3 linked regions of the Bythopirellula goksoeyrii genome follow. Each later gene encodes a partner of the first gene's protein in a complex. Links are inferred from orthologs where the notes say so. Each region holds a gene or a part of one and is shown in the gene's direction. Other genes may lie near its edges. The genes, in order: Pr1d_RS10870, Pr1d_RS13715 and nuoH.

The links.
Region 2: the proteins of Pr1d_RS10870 (region 1) and Pr1d_RS13715 are in contact, whole or in part, in a cryo-EM structure (PDB 6KHJ), measured with the Thermosynechococcus vestitus proteins. The link is inferred for Bythopirellula goksoeyrii from one-to-one orthologs. Residues at the interface, in WP_011057128.1 of Thermosynechococcus vestitus: Pro17, His18, His19, Pro20, Ser21, Met22, Val25, Arg27, Met29, Thr31, Ile38, Asp39, Cys40, Glu41, Pro42, Val43, Ile44, Gly45, Tyr46, Leu47, His48, Arg49, Gly50, Met51, Lys53, Ile54, Asn57, Arg58, Pro65, Tyr66; in WP_011056552.1 of Thermosynechococcus vestitus: Leu46, Met47, Tyr48, Thr50, Ala51, Cys52, Phe54, Ile55, Glu56, Ala58, Ala59, Ile61, Gly62, Ser63, Arg64, Phe65, Asn76, Pro78, Thr89, Thr91, Lys93, Met94, Ala97, Leu101, Met123, Phe124, Ser126, Asp127, Ser128, Tyr129.
Region 3: the proteins of Pr1d_RS10870 (region 1) and nuoH are in contact, whole or in part, in a cryo-EM structure (PDB 6ZJN), measured with the Thermus thermophilus proteins. The link is inferred for Bythopirellula goksoeyrii from one-to-one orthologs. Residues at the interface, in WP_223903221.1 of Thermus thermophilus: Pro35, Ser36, Asp139, Gly141, Ala142; in WP_096411122.1 of Thermus thermophilus: Ala224, Glu225, Gln226, Glu227, Ala295, Trp297, Phe298, Arg299.

Annotation. Positions count from the first base shown.
Region 1 is NZ_CP042913.1:2,747,909-2,754,463, reverse strand. Bases 1,925-4,865 are described here. They hold Pr1d_RS10870 (NADH-quinone oxidoreductase subunit D), read left to right. Parts: upstream 1,925-2,762; coding sequence 2,763-3,968; downstream 3,969-4,865. Other genes in these bases: Pr1d_RS10865 (efflux RND transporter permease subunit), read left to right, coding at 4,177-4,865; Pr1d_RS10875 (NADH-quinone oxidoreductase subunit C), read left to right, coding at 2,214-2,744; Pr1d_RS10880 (NADH-quinone oxidoreductase subunit A), read left to right, coding at 1,925-2,125. Outside these bases: carbon storage regulator CsrA, read right to left, coding at 1-53; Pr1d_RS10885 (NuoI/complex I 23 kDa subunit family protein), read left to right, coding at 885-1,433; more of Pr1d_RS10880, read left to right, coding at 1,496-1,924; more of Pr1d_RS10865, read left to right, coding at 4,866-6,528.
Region 2 is NZ_CP042913.1:3,430,654-3,437,227, reverse strand. What follows is about bases 1,225-4,184. They hold Pr1d_RS13715 (NADH-quinone oxidoreductase subunit B), read left to right. Parts: upstream 1,225-2,374; coding sequence 2,375-2,995; downstream 2,996-4,184. Other genes in these bases: sufB (Fe-S cluster assembly protein SufB), read left to right, coding at 3,913-4,184; sufC (Fe-S cluster assembly ATPase SufC), read left to right, coding at 3,056-3,868; Pr1d_RS13720 (helix-turn-helix transcriptional regulator), read left to right, coding at 1,584-2,249; Pr1d_RS13725 (sodium-dependent transporter), read right to left, coding at 1,225-1,368. Outside these bases: more of Pr1d_RS13725, read right to left, coding at 1-1,224; more of sufB, read left to right, coding at 4,185-5,319; Pr1d_RS13700 (Uma2 family endonuclease), read left to right, coding at 5,340-5,882; Fe-S cluster assembly protein SufD, read left to right, coding at 5,922-6,574. UniProt on the Escherichia coli protein: NDH-1 shuttles electrons from NADH, via FMN and iron-sulfur (Fe-S) centers, to quinones in the respiratory chain. The immediate electron acceptor for the enzyme in this species is ubiquinone.
Region 3 is NZ_CP042913.1:2,627,881-2,634,450, forward strand. Bases 3,615-6,570 are described here. They hold nuoH (NADH-quinone oxidoreductase subunit NuoH), read left to right. Parts: upstream 3,615-4,445; coding sequence 4,446-5,696; downstream 5,697-6,570. Other genes in these bases: Pr1d_RS10400 (glycosyltransferase), read right to left, coding at 3,615-4,185; Pr1d_RS10410 (NADH-quinone oxidoreductase subunit J family protein), read left to right, coding at 5,699-6,271; nuoK (NADH-quinone oxidoreductase subunit NuoK), read left to right, coding at 6,280-6,570. Outside these bases: Pr1d_RS10390 (DUF7453 family protein), read left to right, coding at 1-533; Pr1d_RS10395 (SBBP repeat-containing protein), read right to left, coding at 1,071-2,387; more of Pr1d_RS10400, read right to left, coding at 2,932-3,614. UniProt on the Escherichia coli protein: NDH-1 shuttles electrons from NADH, via FMN and iron-sulfur (Fe-S) centers, to quinones in the respiratory chain. The immediate electron acceptor for the enzyme in this species is believed to be ubiquinone.

The DNA of each region.
Region 1 (6,555 bases):
ATGTCGTCGTTGATAACGATACTCTCATTCTTTTTTCGAGATAAAACCAGCATGGGTCGATTCCTTCGTAACAGGAGCCTTCATTTCACCTTAGATAAAATCGGCGCGGCCCCCGAGTTGTTGTTTGCAAAATTCCGAAGGTCAAAATACGAGGTGGATTTCCGCAAACGGGCGGAACTTCAAGTGAAGTCCCTGTAATCCACTCTACGTGGTGATTGACCGTAGTCAAGCAATCGGATAGGGCACAAGCTCGGCATTTCGGTCTGAACGAAGGGAATTGGCATGCAATTTGACGCCCATTCAGTGTGAAAAGCAAGGAATTCGGCATGCCGCCCCAACCGGGACCACACTAAGATCTCCGTAAACTATTACTATAAAGGAACTTATATCCATACATTACTCTGGACCAGAATTGTCAATTATCCCAATCCCAGCGATTGATAACTTTCACCAGACTGAAGCTAGTATTAGAAATTGTGAAGTTTTTTTTGATTTATGGCCCCGATTTCGCTCGCATTCTTCCTGGACTTTGGACGCAAGAGGAATTCTGGCATGCCCCATGCTCTGGGGGGATGTGCCGAGACCAAGCAGTAACCGATTCCAGCATCCGTTTGTCATGCCACGCGGGTAGTCTATGCCATGTCGAATTGTCAGTTCATTTCTCTATCCGGGCACCACTTTGGTAGCCGCTTAATTCTCACTCGGACTCGCTCTACTCTAGAGGTCATGACCTGCTGAATAAATCGCGCTTTCTAGCGGTTGCGACGTTAGGAAGTCGTTCTATAATTCAGGTTTCGCACATTTGATTAAACGAAGCTAGCAGCAGTTGCTCATTACCATTGAGACCGCTGGTTGACATTCAACGGAGAGGATCAAGGCAAATTATGATCCAGGGACTCAAACGAGTCTGGCCATGGTTGGGAAACGTTTTTGAGGCGGTGTATACTGTTGCCGACGGAATGTGGGTAACGTTGCGAACCTGGTTCAAGACTTACCGCCCAGATCGAAAGACATTCACCGAACATTTTGAATACCCCGAATTGCCGGTGCCAGTAGCAGCTCGCTATCGGGGCTTCCATCGCTTTGATCTGACAACCTGCATTTCGTGCGATCAATGTGCGAAGGCATGTCCAGTCGATTGTATTTACATCGGCAAAGAAAAAGTCGAGGGAGGCAAAGGCTTTAAGATTACTGGCTACGCAATCGACTATACCAAATGCATGTTTTGCGCGTTGTGCGTAGAACCATGTCCTGTGGATTGTATTTTCATGGGAGGTACTCACGATTTGAGTTGTTATAGCCGGGATGGATGTGTTGTCGATTTCTCTCGCTTGCCACTTGACGTGGCTTGGGGCAGATCGTCGCTCAATCCGACGGCGGTAGCCCAGTCCAAGGTGATCACCGAGCCGGTACATGGTGGTCCGAATCAATAAACGCTGAACTCTGCGACGCACAGTATCGCGATCGCGGCTAATTTAGAAATTAAACAGTAATTATGGCAACACCTACTGCAGTCGTGGCCTATTTGGCATTGTTCGCTGGCGTTGCCGCGGTCTTTCTCTTTGCGAATCTACTCATTGGCAGACTTGTCCGTCCCAATCTGCCTAATGAAGAGAAGCTCGAGGTTTACGAATGTGGCGAGCCGGTAATCGGTTCTAGTTTTGTACAATTCGACTTGCGCTTCTACGTGGTTGCGTTGCTGTTTATCATTTTCGATGTCGAAATTGCCTTCTTTTTTCCTTGGGCCACGGTATTTGGGAAAGCGACTCAACTTACCTCTCCGAACATGCCAATTGTTGCGTCAGAAGTCCTTTCCGAAGGGGACGCGAACCAACTCTCGCCGATGGCGGCGATGCGATTTGAGGAAATGGGTGCCGCTCCTGTCGTAGGAGAAGGGGGCGCCGAAGGAGTTCGTGCCACTGCGCGTAAGCTGGCTTTGACTTCGTTCGCAGATATCGCGGTTTTCTTTGCCGTCTTGCTGGTGGGGTTTGCGTACGTCTGGCGACGGGGAGACCTGGACTGGGTGCGAGCCACCACGAATCAGCGCGGCGAAGTTGTGGGGAGAGCGCCCCCTCGTGCGATGGAAGCGACTCAGCGTTCTGGTGGTTCGGTGCTGTCGGCTTAGAATATTTCGGCCCTTAGAGTTTGCTGCTCCCCCAATTTGTCGGCGATAGTATTACAAATATCCTCAACACTCTCTCTGTGATGAAACCATGAGCGGACAAGCATTCGTTGACCAACTCAAGCAGAAATTTGGCGACAAGATTTCGGGCGCTAATCTGGAAAATGTCGATCCCTGGATCGAGGTCACGCCAGAGGGAATCGTCGAAGTGTGCCAGTATCTTCGCGACGAACCGAGTTTGGCTTTCGACTACCTCAACAGCATAACTGCAGTGGACTATTTGCATACGGATGAAAAGAAGGCTGCCAAAGCTGAATGGGAACCTCATTTGGAAGTCGTCTACCATCTGTTCAGCATGCAACACAAGCACAGCCTGGTACTCAAGGTGATGCTCCCGCGCTGGCAGAACGATGAAGTCGGCAACTTGCCACAACTCGATACGGTTTCCATGATCTGGGCTACGGCCGACTGGCATGAGCGCGAACTTTACGACCTGCTGGGAGTGGAATTCATCGATCACCCAAACATGCGACGAATTCTGTGTCCGGAAGACTGGGTGGGACATCCCTTGCGAAAAGACTATGAAATGCCTTTGGAATATCACGGAATCAGAGGCAGGTAGTCCTGCCACGGAAAATATATGACCGCTACTATCGACGACCCTCGGGTCATTGAATTTGATGTTCGCACCGACGAGATGTTGGTGAATATGGGTCCTCAGCACCCGAGTACGCATGGGGTGTTGCGGCTGGTGCTTCGTACCGACGGTGAAATCGTCTCCGAGGTTACTCCGCACATCGGCTACTTACATCGGTGTGCTGAGAAAATTGGAGAGAACCTAACCCCACGGCAGTGGATTCCCTACACCGACCGGATGGACTATCTCGCGGGCATGAATATGAATCTCGGCTGGTCACTGGCTGTCGAGAAGTTAATGAAGTATGAGCCACCCGAGAAGGGACGTCACTTGCGGGTGATCATTAGCGAAATGGGGCGCATCGCCAGCCATCTTGTTGGCATGGGTGCTTATGGCTTGGACCTCGGGTCCTTCAGCCCGTTTCTATATGCCTTTCGCGAGCGCGAGAAGATTCTTGATCTTTTTGAAGAGGCGTGTGGCGCAAGACTTACCTACAGCTATTTGACTGTCGGAGGGGCAACTGCTGACTTGCCACCGGGTTGGCTAGAAAAATGCTCGGCATTCCTGGATCAGTTCGAGCCGCTTATTGCTGAATACCACACGTTGTTGACAACCAATGCGATTTTCGTCAAGCGAGCAGCCGGGATCGGCCTTCTCTCGCCGGAGATGGCAATTAGCTATGGCACGAGTGGGCCGGTACTTCGAGGAAGTGGTGTGGACCATGACCTCCGGCGAGATGGCGAGGAAATCTATACTGCCATGTACGAAGGTTACGCCTTTGAGGTGATCGTTGAGAAAAATGGGCACTACCCCAAAGACCACAAATATCCCCAAATACCCTCTGATGCAGTACTTGGCGATTGTTGGCATCGATTCTATGTGCGGATGCTTGAAGTAATTCAATCCATCGATTTGGTCCGCCAGGCGATCGAATACTACAGCACAGCAACCGGCAATTATGGCGAACCTGTGAAACTCAACCAGAAACTCCCTGTGGGTGAGGCCTACCTCGAAACGGAAGCACCACGCGGACAGATGGGTTTCTATCTCGTTAGCGACGGTTCCCCGATACCCTGGCGGACGCGTGCACGCAGCAGCTCCTTCTGCAATCTATCGGTCACCGGCCCCTTGTGTGCAGGCTGCTTGATTGCCGATGTGCCAGCCATCGTGGGTTCGCTGGATATTGTGATGGGTGAAATCGATCGCTAAGAATATAGAACACGGATGAACGCTGATTGGGCGGATTTTCACGGATCTGAATGATCTGGGTTGGCTCAGATAGGTGTCATCAGCAAAACCAATCGAAACAGGTGTCTGAATTGGTGGGGAATGAGTCCGCGCTAATCCGCTAGATCCGCGTTCATCTGCAGACCATTTCTTACCTCTTCGCCAACGCACCGCGGAACTGTGCAAATAGATGGGGTTTTCTTTTTTCCTACGCCATCGAGATGCTGTCTTACTTCTAGTGCTACTCGTCTATCCTTTCGTGGTATGGAAGGCCTTGGAAGCTTTTCAAGGGGGATCGACTAATACGGATGATTGGCTTCCGGAATCGTTTGCAGAGACGAACGACCTACGCTGGTTTCAAAAACACTTTGTTTCTGACGATTTGCTCGTAGTGAGTTGGGATGGCTTTACGCTCGAAGATCCACGGGCAACTGAGCTAGCCGATCTCCTGAGCAGCCCTATCGACGTGGGTGATGGGGAGCGAATCGTATTGACTAGAAAAGTCATGACCCCGCAGGATGTGATTGCTCAATTGCAGGCCGAGCCGCTTTCGCTATCGCGGAGGGAGGCTGAGAAACGACTCTGTGGATGGCTTACGTGCGACCAGAGTACAACCGGTTGTCTGTTAGTATTGATGTCTGAAGAGGGTTGGCCCTATCGGGACGAAGTCGTTCAGACCATTGAACAATGGGCTCAGCAAGAAAAGAGTCTGACTAAGAACGATCTGCACCTCGCTGGACTGACGCTCGACTCGATGGCAATCGACGAAGCAAGTAACCGCCACATGGCTGCGATGATGTTGGGTTCTTATGGGCTGAGTATCTTATTGATGGTGCTCTTGTTTCGCAGTGTCGGACTAGCCGTTATCGTATTCTTCGACGCTTTGTTTTGTCAGCAGTTGAGCCTGGCAGTGATAACGCTCTCAGGGACGCAAATGGATAGCGTCTTGCTGATTGTGCCCTCGCTAGTGTATGTGCTGGCCGTATCGACGTGCGTGCATGTGTTGAATTACTATCGTGACAGCCTCCGTGAAGTCTCCCTGGAAGATGCCCCTGCGCAGGCCATGAGGCACGCACTGGTTCCTTGTCTGTTGTCGACGACCACAACAGGGATTGGCTTGATCTCTCTGATGGTTAGTTCACTGGTACCTGTCGATAAGTTTGCCTTTTTTGGCACGGTCGGATTGCTACTTTCTACAGGAATCCTGTTTATATTGCTTCCCTGCCAGCTCTCATGGCTTGGCCCCAGGCTGAAGCTACTGCCTGAGGATCCCGATGAGAGTCCTCCCCAATCAACTGCCTGGACGACTCTCCAAAACATCGTTCAACGATTGCGGTGGCCGATTCTGGTTGCAACCGTGATTGCTTTTATCGTGAGTGGTTGGGGAATCTCCCAACTTCAAACCAGCGCGCGTGTTTACGATTTATTCACCCATGACTCGCGGATCATCCAGGATTACGATTGGTTCGAGGAGAATATCGGTCCTTTGGTCCCACTTGAAATCGTGCTGCGCATGCCTAATGCCGAAGCGGGGAGCAGCGCCCCGGGGATGTTGGATAAACTCCGCCTAGTGGCAACGATTGCTCGTCTTGTCGACAACCACCCACAGATTGGAGCTGTCATTTCGGCTGCCACCTTTGCCCCGCCAATCGAGCGCAAGAGTCGCCGCCCGTTCCAGGTGGCCCGTGAGACGTTCATTAACAACCAGCTGGAAAACTTTCGCACAGAGTTTGCCCAGAACGGCTTCTTCGCCGAAGCTCCCAACGAAGAACTCTGGAGAATTAGTGCCCGCACCTATGCAGGCAGTATATTCAAGTTCAGCGAAGTCATGAATTCATTGAGCAACGAACTCGACCCACTCCTAGAGAAAGCAAGCGCACTCGGATTCAAGAATACGTCGCTTGTCTATTGTGGTGGAGTGCCATTGGTGCAAAAGACACAGCGGCAAATGTTGGTTGACCTAAAGGCCGGTTTTTTGTCGGCCGCCTGGCTGATCTCAGTTGTCATGGTCCTGTTGGCGTTTGTCCATCTATGGCCAGCATGGAGGGAGGCAACTTCTCCCCTACAACGCGGGCAGATCGGAATCAAGAGCTTGCTTGCGGGCGGGGTCTCGATGATTTCCAATTTACTGCCATGCGCAATTATTTTTGGTGCCATGGGATTGATCCACGTAAGGGTCGATATCGGCTCCTTGCTCACAGCAAGTGTTGCCTTGGGAATCGCTGTGGATGACACTTTGCATTTTCTTTCGTGGTTTCGTCGGGGTCTCAGCCAAGGTAGCGATCGCCGAGAAGCGGTCGCATTGGCCTATCGCCAGTGTGGGTTGGCAATGCTCGAAACGACTCTCATCTGCGGACTAGGTCTGCTCGTCTATGCACTTAGCCCTTTTGTACCTATTGCCCGTTTTGCCTGGCTTATGTTCGCAATGCTCTCCGTAGCCCTGGTGGGGGATCTCGTGGTACTTCCTGCCCTTCTCCTGGGGCGTACAGGAGGTTTCTTTCAGGCAGACAAACTGCCTTCGCCTGAAACTGACAATTCTTAGAACAGATCACAATACCCCTGTGGCGGG
Region 2 (6,574 bases), 680 kb from region 1 along the record:
GATGGCAAACAGAAAACCAGGAGTGACGTACTTGAGCATGAGTTGCACAAACCAGGGAACACGGATGTTTGCTCCACGATGCAACTCTTCGTGACCTCGATCGATTCCGAAGATCCAACCGTAGATAACTGCTTGGCACATAGCGAGAATGAAAATAAACATAGTGCCTACCCAGAAGTCAAACGTGTCCAGGGCCACCATTCCTTTAGAGAAGTAGACGACGAAACCACTCCCCATGGCTGAGACCAAGCCCAGCAGCGCAGCCGAGGCGTGTCGCTTAAGCCCCAGACCTTCTTCGAAGAACGCGATCACTGGCTGAAGCATCGAGAGACTACTCGTGATCGCAGCGATAAACAACATAAAGAACCACAGAAATCCGAAAAACTGTCCCCCGGGCATCACCGCAAAGACATTCGGCAAGGCATTGAAGCCAAGACCAAACGTACCTTGCTCTGTAGCAGCAGCCCCTAAGAAGATAAACGCCGCCGGCAGCGTAATCAGCCCACCGAGACAGACTTCGAAAAACTCGTTCATACTGCTGGCAGAAAGACCACTCAATGCGATATCGTCGTCTTTCTTGAGATAGCTGGCGTAGTTGATGATCACACCGAAGCCAACCGATAGACTAAAGAAAATCTGTCCTGAGGCTGCCAGCCAAGTCTTCGGCTGCATGAGATAATCTGTATTCGGATTCCACATCGCTCCCAAACCTGCGGAGACTTTTTCGCTACCGAGCGTCAGGACTCTCGCAAGGACGCACAATGCGCAGATGACCATGATCGGCATGGCAATCTTGCAGAAGCTCTCGATCCCTTTGCTGATGCCACGATAGATGAGTATGAAGTTGAACACGAACGTGAATATCAAGAAGACAAGGAGGTTGGAACCACCCTCAGAAAAGAGTGCGCCATCTGCACTGGCACCTACAAACTTATCAAAGAAGTTGGAATACTCTTTTGAATTCTCGCCCAACATCAGATCACCGGTGAGATAGTTAAAAGCATAGCCCAGGCACCAGGCTTCGATCACAACGTAATACATGTAGATCACGAGCGGGATGAGCAAGGCGATCGAGCCGAGATATTTGGCGAGCGGGTTTTTCCAAAGAGTTTGGAATATCCCCGGTGCCGAATTGAACCCCTTGGTTCCGCCGTAGCGGCCCATGGTCCACTCAGCCCAACAGAGGGGTATACCTAGGATCAACAGGCTAACGAAGTAGGGGAGCATAAACGCCCCACCACCGTTCTGGGCGGCTTGCCCGGGAAATCGCAGAAAGTTTCCCAACCCAACCGCTGAACCTGCTACCGCCAAGATCACCCCAATACGAGAGCCCCACTGGTCACCTCCTTGTGATTTGCTATCGCTCATGCGCGGACTCCGAAGCGTCTTGAATAGGTGAGGGATTTGGTCTAGGGTCGTCAAACTCGCAGCTACTTGTAGCGGATAAAGTCTTTTGGGTCAACACTTTACGCCAATCGCAGAAAACCGAGTAGTATTTTTCACATAATCCATTGTCAAAAATCGCCATTCGTATATGATTACCGATAGAGAAGCGATCAAAAACACTGTCAATATAACGACTTATGCCCGAAACTAGCCTACAGCATGGAGTTGATAATTCGACGAATGATCGAGAGATCATTGAGTTCGTTCGCCGGGAAGGTGCGGCCTCAATTAGTGAACTCGTTGAATTTACCGGAGTAACCGCCACTGCTGTGAGGCAACGCCTCACTCGGCTCATGGAACAAGGATTAATCGAACGGGAATCGGAGAAAGCTGGCCGGGGACGACCGACCCATCGTTATTCGCTTTCGTCAGCCGGAGTTCGCACCAGTGGCACGAACTACGAAGATCTGGCGGGGGTGCTGTGGGCTGAAATCCGGGCCGTTAAAGATCCTGATGTTCGCTATGGCCTGTTGAAGAGAATTGTGTCCCAGTTGGCAGATCACTACCGCGATCGGATCCAAGGGGACTCCATCGAACAACGAATGCAGTCTCTGGTAGCCCTAATGGGTGAACGGGACGTCCCGTTTGAAGTGACGCAAACCGATGGCTCCCAACTTCCCGTTCTGACAGCCCTAGCCTGCCCCTACCCGACTCTGGCTGAGCAAGATCGAACGGTTTGCTCGATGGAAAAAATGTTGTTCTCGGAAGTATTGGGAGAAGGGCTGAAACTCAGTTCCTGCCGCTTGGATGGAGCGACGCACTGCACTTTCGACACGAACGGCCGGTCAGCACCCACACTATAAACCTTGCGATACTAGCAACCCCTTGGAGAGAATGATAACCTTGACGGATTCTGGCGGTTCTTTGGGAAGCCGACCGGGGAAGAATAACCCCACGAACAAATGCAAAAGAGTAAAAGAGAAGAATTATGCCACAGCCATGGATTGAAGGACGTTTTGAAGAGAACGTGGTCACGACGACCGTCGAGCAGGCAATCAATTGGGCTCGTCAATCGAGCATTTGGCCGATGACGTTTGGACTTGCCTGTTGTGCCATCGAGATGATGGCTGCAGGCGCGAGTAGATTTGATCTTGATCGTTTTGGAGCTGGTGCGTTTCGAGCCACACCGCGCCAGGCGGACTTGATGATCGTCGCGGGCACTGTAACGTACAAAATGGCTAGCCGAGTGAGACGACTCTACAACCTGATGCCGGATCCTAAGTTTGTCATTGCAATGGGTGCCTGCACTGTGGGGGGCGGTCCTTACTTCAAGTACGGCTACCATGTCGTGAAGGGTGTCGACCTAGTCGTACCGGTCGATGTTTACGTCCCAGGCTGCCCACCACGTCCTGAATCCTTGCTCGAAGGCCTGATGAGAATTCAAGACAAGATCAAGGGGCATAAAATCGCCAAAATGGCCGGCAGCGCTGGCACCGGGCAATTAGGCCGCAAGCTGGAAGACGAGCTCCCTATGCCTCACCACAGTGGCTATGTTTACAGCCCCATCGACACTGAACCTGTCTACGATCACCAGAAGATTACTGGGTAAGACCTGCGGTGCTCAGCATCGCGGCTACCTGACCACTGACCATTAACCACTCACCACTCAATGTCTGAAACACTTAAAATTACGAATCTCCATGTGTCCGTCGAAGGCAAACCAATCTTGCGCGGCGTAAATCTCACGATCAATCGTGGCGAAACACACGCTCTGATGGGTCCTAACGGATCGGGCAAGAGTACGCTGGGCAACGTCATTATGGGTCACCCCAATTACGAAGTGACCGAGGGGACGATTGAGCTCAACGGCGTTGACATATCCGAGTGGGACGCGACCGAACGCGCCCGCGCCGGCATCTTCATGGCCTTCCAACGTCCGATGGCGATTCCCGGCGTGAAGATGGCCGACTTCCTCCGTCATGCGACAACCAACGTTCGCAATCCTGAACGCAAAGAGGGAGAGGAATTGATACCCATGCGTCAGTTCCGCAAAGAGCTGACCGAGAAGATGGGACAACTTAGGATGGACACCGAGTTTGCTCGCCGCTATGTGAACGATGGTTTTTCAGGCGGTGAGATGAAGCGTGCTGAAATCCTTCAAATGGCTATGCTCAAACCAAAATTCGCCATCCTCGACGAGACCGACAGCGGTCTCGACGTCGATGCCGTGAAGCTGGCCAGCCAGAGCATTGCTGAGATTGGCAGCGACCAGATGGGCATTCTGATCATAACGCACCACGACAAACTGCTTGATCAGAATACGCCTGACTTCACCCATGTGATGCTCGGCGGCAAGATCGTCGAAACAGGTGGCGTGGAACTCGCCCACGAACTTTACACAGATGGCTACGACCGGATTCGTGCCAGTTATCCTGAAGCAGCCGTTGCTGAGCAAGTGATGGCCGAAGCAGAAGCAGTTTAGAACACTTTTGAGCCTTCAATTCTCGCAAGAGAAGGGTGAATATAATGGCTACTGATATTTCTCAAGACGTAACCGCAGGTGAAATCAATAAGTACGATTTCATCACTCCATCTCACGATGTGTTCAAGGCCCAAAGGGGTTTGAATAAAGAGATCGTTGCGCAGATTTCCGAGATGAAAAACGAACCTGCCTGGATGCGGGATTTTCGCCTCGAATCATTCAAAATCTTTGAATCGAAGCCCATGCCCAAATGGGGTGGCGACATCGCGATCGACTTTCAGGACATCTACTACTACCTGAAACCTGCCGACCAGCAGGGAAAGACCTGGGACGATGTCCCGCAAGACATTAAAGAAACCTTCGACAAATTGGGCATCCCCGAAGCCGAGAAAAAATACCTTGCCGGCGTCAAAGCACAATTCGAGAGTGAAGTCGTCTATGGCTCTCTCCAGGAAGACCTGGGAAATAAGGGTGTCATCTTCACCGACACTGACACGGCCGTCCGAGAGCATCCCGAGATTCTCCGGGAATACTTTGGGAAGATCATTCCTCCTTCGGACAACAAGTTCGCCGCCCTCAACTCGGCTGTCTGGTCTGGTGGATCCTTCATCTATGTGCCGCCGGGCGTACATATTGATTTCCCGCTCCAGGCCTACTTCCGCATCAATGCCGAGCAGATGGGGCAATTTGAGCGCACGCTGATCATCGTCGACGAAGGGGCATCGGTACATTACGTCGAAGGCTGCACAGCGCCGATGTACACCACCGAGAGTCTCCACTCGGCCGTGGTTGAAGTGATCGTCAAGAAAAATGGCCGTGCCCGCTATACGACGATTCAGAACTGGGCCAACAACATCTATAACCTCGTGACGAAGCGAGCCGTTGCCTATCAGGATTCCCTCATGGAATGGATCGATGGCAATCTGGGGAGCCACCTCACGATGAAGTACCCAGCCGTTTATATGATGGAGCCCGGTGCTCGCGGTGAGATTCTGTCGATTGCGTTTTCCTCAAAAGGCCAACATCAGGACGCCGGTGCAAAGGTGGTACATTGTGCCCCGCACACCAAGAGCCGAATTATTTCCAAGAGTATCAGCAAGAACGGTGGCCGCAGCAGTTACCGTGGCTTGTGCAAAGTGGAAAAGGGTGCGACCGACTGCAAAAGCAACGTCGTCTGCGATGCCCTGATTCTCGATGCCGACAGCCGTAGTGACACCTACCCTTACATCGAGGTTGAAGAGCAAGACGTGCAGATCGAGCACGAAGCCAGTGTTTCGCGCATCGGCGAGGAGCAGCTCTTCTACTTGATGAGCCGTGGCCTTAGCGAAGCGGAGGCGAGCTCAATGATCGTCAGCGGATTCATCGAGCCGCTGATCAAAGAACTCCCCATGGAGTACGCCGTCGAAATGAATCGGCTAATCGAGCTGCAAATGGAAGGCAGCGTCGGCTAAGAGGCATTGTGAGGTGACTTATGGCTATTGGTTCGCAAGCGACTGTTGACGATCTCTACAAGGTCGATGGCAAGGCTGAGTTGGTCGGTGGGGAGATTGTACATATGAGTCCGACAGGAGATATGCCAAATTTCGCTGCGGGCGAAATCTTTGTTAGCCTTCATTCGTATGCAAAAGTTAACGGCGGACGAGTATACACAGATAATGTCGCCTTCTTAGTGAATCTTCCCAACCGCAAATCCTTTAGTCCTGACGCAGCTTACTATACAGGGCCTCGTGCGAAGATGAAGTTTCTACCTCAGGCCCCCGACTTCGCTGTTGAAGTACGTAGCGAAGGAGACTACGGCCCCGCAGCCGAGCGGGAGATGGCCGAAAAGCGAGCCGATTATTTTGCCGCCGGGACGAAGGTCGTCTGGGACGTTGATCTCCTCGGCGAAGACGTCATCCGAGTCTTCCGAGCATCCACCCCCAGTGAATCAACCGTTTACCGCAAGATTGAGACCGCCGAAGCCGAACCCGCCGTCCCCGGCTGGACGTTTCCTGTCGAAAACCTTTTTGAATAATTGAAACGAACAACCCCACCAACAACTGACAGATCTTGAATGATTGCTACTGCGTCGCCTACCACCGGTTTTAGCCAAGAAGTTTTTGATGCGTTTCTCGCCGAACGCGATGAACCGGGTTGGCTCACGGATCGTCGTGTGGCTGCCTGGAAACAGTTCAACAGTCTTGGCATGCCAAATAAGAAGGACGAAGAATGGATGCGGACCGATATCCGTCTGTTCCACTTCGATCGTTTTGCTCCCTTTGCCGAAGCAGAAGTACCGGCTACGATGCCCTCCCCACTGCTTGCGACAGGAGTTGACCTCGCTGGTCAAAGTGTTTCGCTAGACAGCCGCAGCCTTTCCAGCGAACTTGCTGACGAATGGGCCAAAAAAGGCGTTCTGTTTGGCAGTCTCGATGACTTGGTGAAGGAACATGGCGATCTGTTGCGTCCGTACATCGAGCGACAGCTGATCGATCCCAATCAGGATAAATTCTCGGCACTTAATGCCGCGCTGTGGAGCGGTGCGAATGTGCTCTTCGTCCCCAAGGGAGTCAAAGTTGCCAACCCATTCCATTCCTTCTCGGTGATGTCCGCCGGAGGAGTCGATCTCGGCAAGACCCTCGTGATTCTTGATTCCGGAGCCGAAGCCACTTTGCTTACCGAAACCGCCAGCACCGAGCCTGAAGCAGGCGGCATGCATTGTGGTTC
Region 3 (6,570 bases), 120 kb from region 1 along the record:
TGCAAATGAACCATTCTGGCGATGTGGCGTTCAACACTTTTTTGCGAGGGATGAACGTCAATGCCGACAATCACCAGGCGATCTTCCGCACTGCCAGCGGCGGGCCCCCGATGGTTGTCGCCCGCACAGGAGACCAGGCCCCCGGTCTGGCTGATGGAATCGTGTATTCACAATTTACGGGAGGTCACCATATCAACGACGCGGGACAAGTCGCGTTCCCGGCCGTTCTGACGAATGGCAGCGCCTTATTCAACGGCCTGTTCGTGACCGACCCGCAGGGCGAGTTGAGGCTGCTGACCGCTGTCGGCGAGCTATTCGATGTGAGCGACAACCCACTCTTGCCGGACTTGCGCATCGTGTCGGCGTTGAACGCTTTCGATCTGAGCAACGGGCACGTCGCGTTCTGGGCCCACTTCACAGACGGGAGCAGCGGAGTGTTTGTGACGGTCGTCCCCGAACCTGGCAGTGGTGTGCTGCTGTTGCTGGGGGGCTCCCTAGCCAGCAGCGTTCGTCGGCCAAGATACTACTGGTAATGCACTATCGCAGGCTCGCTCTGGCGAACCCTGGGCTACGATATGCAACCGCGTTGCGGTAATACGTTCTACTTGCCCCGTGTCGCCGCTTGGCACAACCAATCTGTTGCTGTAACCGTCCTTGGTTAGAATAGGCCATCCTGGGCCTCCTTGTGGGTGATGGGGTTGTTGATAAACACCATCTACGCAAGAGAGGCCTTTTTTGCCTAGGTCCTTTCTAAGTAACGACTTGCGGAAGATCTAAGTCCCATTCGCTTAATCGACCGCCGCTAGATACGGCTAAGCTGCGCAACCTGCCTCGGAGTTTCACGCTGAACGCAGGAAGCCTAAAACCGAAAGTGCATTGGCTATGCTCTCCGACGAAGGTTAGGAATTCACAGTTTCCACCCTCGGAGGTTCGCTCCTCATGTCGATACGCGATTTTGGGGAGGGAAAAGGAAGACACTAGCATTTTGAGAAACGAACTGAGTCGTCTTTCGTAGACTAGGGCCGAGCAGTTAGGAACTGGAAGCGAGTGATGGAAGTGTGGTCGCGAAGTTAAGTGGTGCTTCTTACCCTGGCGAGCATGCCCCCACAGGTCAGCACGGTCAAGAGTAAGCTGCTTGGTTCCGGGACGTATTTAAACTTGAGCAAGTAGATATCTTGGCTGCCATAACTCGCATTACCAAGTATACCGGGAGTCTGACCTGATAGGTAGACGTTGCCAAGTCCATCGGCAGAAAGCGCATAAAACGAATCGTAGCTACTAGAACCCACTTGTCCACTCCAGATGTGGGTGCCAGTGGAATCGAACTTGGAGACGAAAGTATCGATACTTCCGGCATTGGGTGCCGCTAAGCTGCCTGCGGTATTTCCGCCTACATAGACATTTCCCAAGGCATCGGCAGAGGCACTAAAGACCGCCTCGCTTGCACTCGTGCCAAACTGCTCGGTCCACAGCTCGGTACCGTTGATGTCGAACTTGCTAACGAACCCATCGCCGAATGAGCCAGCGTTCGTTCTAGCCAAATCGCCCTGCGTAGATCCCGCCAAGAAAACGTTGCCCGCACCATCGGCCGAAACACCGTGGCCCAGGTCAGCCTCAGTGGTTCCGAGTTGGCGAGTCCACTGTAAATTCCCAGCTGCGTCGTACATTATTACATAGGCATCGGTGTCACCTGCATTGATCCCCCCAAGATCGCCGAAAGTGTCGCCTGAGACGTAGACATTGCCCAATGCATCTGCGGAGACTCCGTAAGCGTAGTCGCTCTCGCTGCTACCGTATTGTCGGGTCCAAAGCAAGTTACCGGCCGCATCGTACTTGCGGAGAAACGCGTCAAACTTTCCGCTATTTGTTCCATTGAGATCGCCACCGGTGATTCCTGTTGCATAGACGTAGCCCAAGCCGTCGGCATAGACTCCGTAACTGACGTCAGAGGCACTGGTGCCAAATTGCCGTGACCACAGCAGAGAACCGCTCGAATCGAATTTCGACACAAAGGCATCTGCTGAGCCGGCATTGCTCGTCGCCAAATCGCCATCAGTTAATCCCGAAACGTACACGTTTCCGAGTCCATCGGCCGAGGCGGCATAAGCGAAATCTGAATCAGTTGAACCGAATTGAGTAGTCCATAGCTCATTCCCTTGGTCGTCAAAGCGGCTGACGAAGGCGTCACGACTGGTTGAGGTCGTGACTAGGCTTCCATTGGTGAAACCGGCTACGTAGACGCTACCCAAGCCATCAGCCGAGACGCCTAAGCCGCCGTCGGAAGCCGTTGTCCCATACTGTTCTATCCAGTCGAGCGATTCTGTTTGTGCAACTGCAGTAACGCCCAGTGACACGATAAATAAAGTCAGAATTGCTCGAGTACTCATTAGTGGCATCTCGGAATGTTTACGAAAATCACGAACAAGATACAGTATAGTAGAATAATGACTTGTCTGGCTACGGAAAATGAGGGGAAACGGGTTATTCCAAACGCAGTTCGGTAGAAGTATTTTCACCGAGATAGTGGCGTAGTCCGTAGGGTGCGTGCAGCAATGGCGTAACACATCCTGTTTGGGCGATGCAACTGTGACTTCCATTGCGATTCACTCAACCTACACTTGACCTGCGTTGCGAAATGCGTTCGGCTTCATCGTCCGCCGCTTCTATGGAACCGGGTGATACCCTAACCCATGGCAGCAGTTTACGCTCTGACCCATGGGAAACTGTCCCAAATTGTCAACGATCAAAACGGCCAAGCCGCCCGGTCCCTATCGAGACTTTGATCGACCTTCGTCGGATTTCCAATCCGTGGGTCGTGGGTTCGAGCCCCGCCGGGCTCATATTTGTTTGCCTGGAATAATTGAGTTTGCCCCAGTTCGGCCTGATTGGGATCTGTCCTGTTGATGGGCAGCTATTTTTGGAGTCCATTCATCAAAGTGACTCGTTTACTTGCTCGCTCGCGGCGCTATAGGGGTGGTAATCCTGCATGTGAATTCGCCAAGGTCCGTCGATGCGGTATTCGATGCCCCGCCAATTGGTTGCTCGGGTAAACACGGCCCCGGCCAAGGTTAGGGGATAGACTAGCTGGGTCACTGCCATGCTGGCCAGGCATTTGATTGTTCCCCACGGCGTGAGCCAGTTCGTTGTCTCGCCTCGTCTTGCTGCAATCCGACGGACTGCTCGCTCCATCGGCCAGAGGGATGTGATCCACGACAAGCCCACCAACACGATAACTGCTCCCATTGTAGTGGCAATAGGGTAGTTCTGTTGAATGATCGCCACGATAAACAGTATGACCGCAAGCAGTGGAAAGAGAGTGGAAAGAATTCCGTGCAGCAATACCAATGGCCAAGCGGGGTGGTAGAGTTTGGCCGTAATCAACTGACGCGTCGACCAACTCATGAAGCTTGCCAGTGAGATGTTTTCACGATTGATCATCATCAAGCTCGGAACAAAGGCGACGCGGAGTCCAATCTTCTTGAGTTGGGCATGCAGCATGGTGTCTTCGCAAAATGACAGAGCCCATTTGTCTAGGAGATCGCTTTCTCGCAGCACCTTGGTTTTCAAGGCCAACGTTCCTCCCCAGGCGATTTCGTACCAATACATCTGCACGATGGCCGCCGCGTTCCAGGTATAGCGAACCAGCGAACCGATTGAATAGCTATTGGGCATGTACCAACGGTTTCCCGTTGCTGCCCCCACATCGGTCGGCGCGAGGCCGGTGGCCAATTCTCGTAGCCAAGTGGGGTGGGCGATCGTATCGGCATCCAGTTGAGCGACGATTTCACACTCCGGGTCAAGCGACAGCATCACTTGCCGCAGCGAACTGCACTTGAGGCTGCAATGTTCACTTTTCTCTGCGAGGTTCTCCACGCGGATATTGTTGGCACCGGAACCGCGCATAAACCGTTCGACTATCTGATGTGCGGGATCATCGGGAGAGTCGATGACGATCCGCACATCGAATTGAGGGTAATCCTGAGTCGCAAGCCCCTGCAGGCAATCGGTAAGAAATGGATCCGTGCCACGCAGGCAGAGCACAATCGTAGCCGTGGGGGCATCTGAGTCTGCGAGTAAATCGACGGGGGGTTTGCTGAGAGTGCTTACGAAACGCCAGACAAGCAGCGACTGTCCGACGACGAGGCTTACCAGAACGACCGCTATGAAAGTTGCTAATGCGGTCACGATGGATCGAAGTAAAGAGGGATTCGGCAGAGAACGCAACTTATACCGGATTGACACTTAAAGCGTGAAAATTGAGGCCAATTCTTGGCCAGGAGCATGATAGGGGCTTGTATAGTCAGGGGGCCTTGTGCCATATTTCACAATCTTAGTTTTGGAGGCTGGTAAGTGCCAGTCTGGTAACAACTTGAGTTCGTGCTGTCACCCCCCACCGGGCGTGATTTCGGCGGCATTGGCACCGCTGGTTTGAGGAAGAACCATAAGTGGCCCCGTTTCTGTCCCAGTATATATGGACTTGGCTGGCGTACACAATCGCCGGGCTCGTGCATGTCGCGCTGATACTAAACCTCGTGGCGGTTGGTGCGCTCGTTTTTATCTGGTTGGAGCGTAAAATCTCCGGCCGCATCCAAGATCGGCTTGGTCCGACCCGCGTTGGTGGTAAGTTTGGCTGGTTGCAGACACTGGCCGACGGCATTAAGCTGCTGAGCAAGGAAGATCTGGCACCTGGGGGGGCAGATCACTTTCTGTTCAAGATCGCGCCTTATGTGAGCTTTTGTGCGTCGATCGCGGCATTTATCGCCATTCCCTTTGCCGGGGGCGAGTATCCCTGGATCGCTCAGCATTTGAATGTCGGCGTGTTCTTCGTGCTGGCCGTCATGGGGTTGGAAGTTTTTGGTGTGATTCTCGCAGGATATTCGTCCGCTTCTAAATGGTCGCTCTTCGGGGCGATGCGCGAAGCAGCCCAGGTGGTTAGCTTTGAAGTCCCGCTGGGTATGTGCGTGGTGGTGCCGGTGTTGATCGCAGGATCGCTGGATTTAGTTGTCATTGGAGACAGTCAGGCCGGTTGGTTTACTAACTGGATCGTCTTCCACGACCCTTTCACCTTTATTATCTTCTGGGTCTACTGCACCTGTGCCACAGCGAGCGTCAATCGGGCTCCCTTCGATTTGGCCGAGGCGGAAAGTGAATTGGTAGCAGGTTTTCATACGGAATACTCCGGACTCCGCTGGAGCTTTTTCTTCATGGCCGAATACGGCTCAATGTTCGCGGTGGGTCTCTTGGCTTCGATCCTGTTTCTGGGAGGTTGGCATGGTCCGATTCCAGTAACCGATTTCCTTGGAATCGTCTCCGAGAATGGTCCTTTCGTTGGCTACCTTGGCCAACTTATTGGCGCCGTGAATGTCATCGGCAAGGGTGTTATTGCCGTATGCGTGATGATGTGGATTCGCTGGACCCTGCCCCGTTTGCGAATTGATCAGGTGATGGCCACCGGCTTGAAATACTGTACTCCGATTGCCGCAGCAATGTTCCTGGGAGCCACCCTTTGGCAGCTTCAAATGCCTGGCAAGGCTTTCTTTGGGCTAATAGACCTACCAGCGTCGGTCTATGCCATCGGTGATGGTGGATCCGCCGATAAGAAGCAGCCTGAGGACGCCGTGAAGCCTTCAGAAGAGCAAGATCAGATCGCTCAAGCGACTCTAGCTGCCCCTAAACTCACTAGGAAAGGACTCTAGCGATGGATGCGATCTATTGGCCGTCGTTCTTCTTCTTTCTGTTTAGCGGCTTGGCCTGTGCGTTTGCGGTTGCCGTGTTGTTGTCGAGCAATATCGTGCGGATGGCCTTTTATCTGGTGTTATCTCTCGGTGCGACTGCGGGACTGATGTTCCTGGCCGGTGCCGAGTTTGTTGGTGCGATGCAATTGTTGATTTATGTCGGAGGCACGCTCGTGCTGTTGATCTTCGGCGTGATGCTAACTTCACAAGAGCGGTTTGTCGTAATGAAAACTTGGGCCGGCGATTGGGTGAAGGCTTTTCTCGCCGGTGGGGCACTTTTGTTTATTTTGACCTACGCTGCGTTTAGTATCCCTGAATGGCGCGGTATCGAACGTGCCGAAGCCGACGCCATTGTTGCTCAGCCCTCGGTGACACCCATCGCCATGGGGCTCTTGGGGGCTCGCACCGATGATCCGAGTCGTTCTGGATACCTCTTGCCCTTTGAAATCGTCTCGGTTCACTTGCTAGTCGTATTGATCGGAGCAGCTTACTTGGCTCGCGCGAAACGGTCCCGTAGCAACATTGAAAAGATTTGACCAAGAAGATGTTTAATCTACCACTTGCCAATATGCTGACCGAACCCGTGGGGGTCGCCCACTATGTGACCGTAGGGGCCATTCTGTTTATTTGTGGTGCCCTCTGCATGGCCACCAAGCGCAATGCCCTTGGTGTGCTGATGGGAGTTGAACTGGTACTCAACGGGGCCAACCTGAATTTTGTCGCCTTTGGCAGTCAGTATCTTCGCAATGATGCCAATTCACTTGGGCTTGATGGGCAACTGATGGCCCTGTTCGTGATTGTGCTGGCCGCCGCCGAGGCAGCGGTAGCTTTGGCA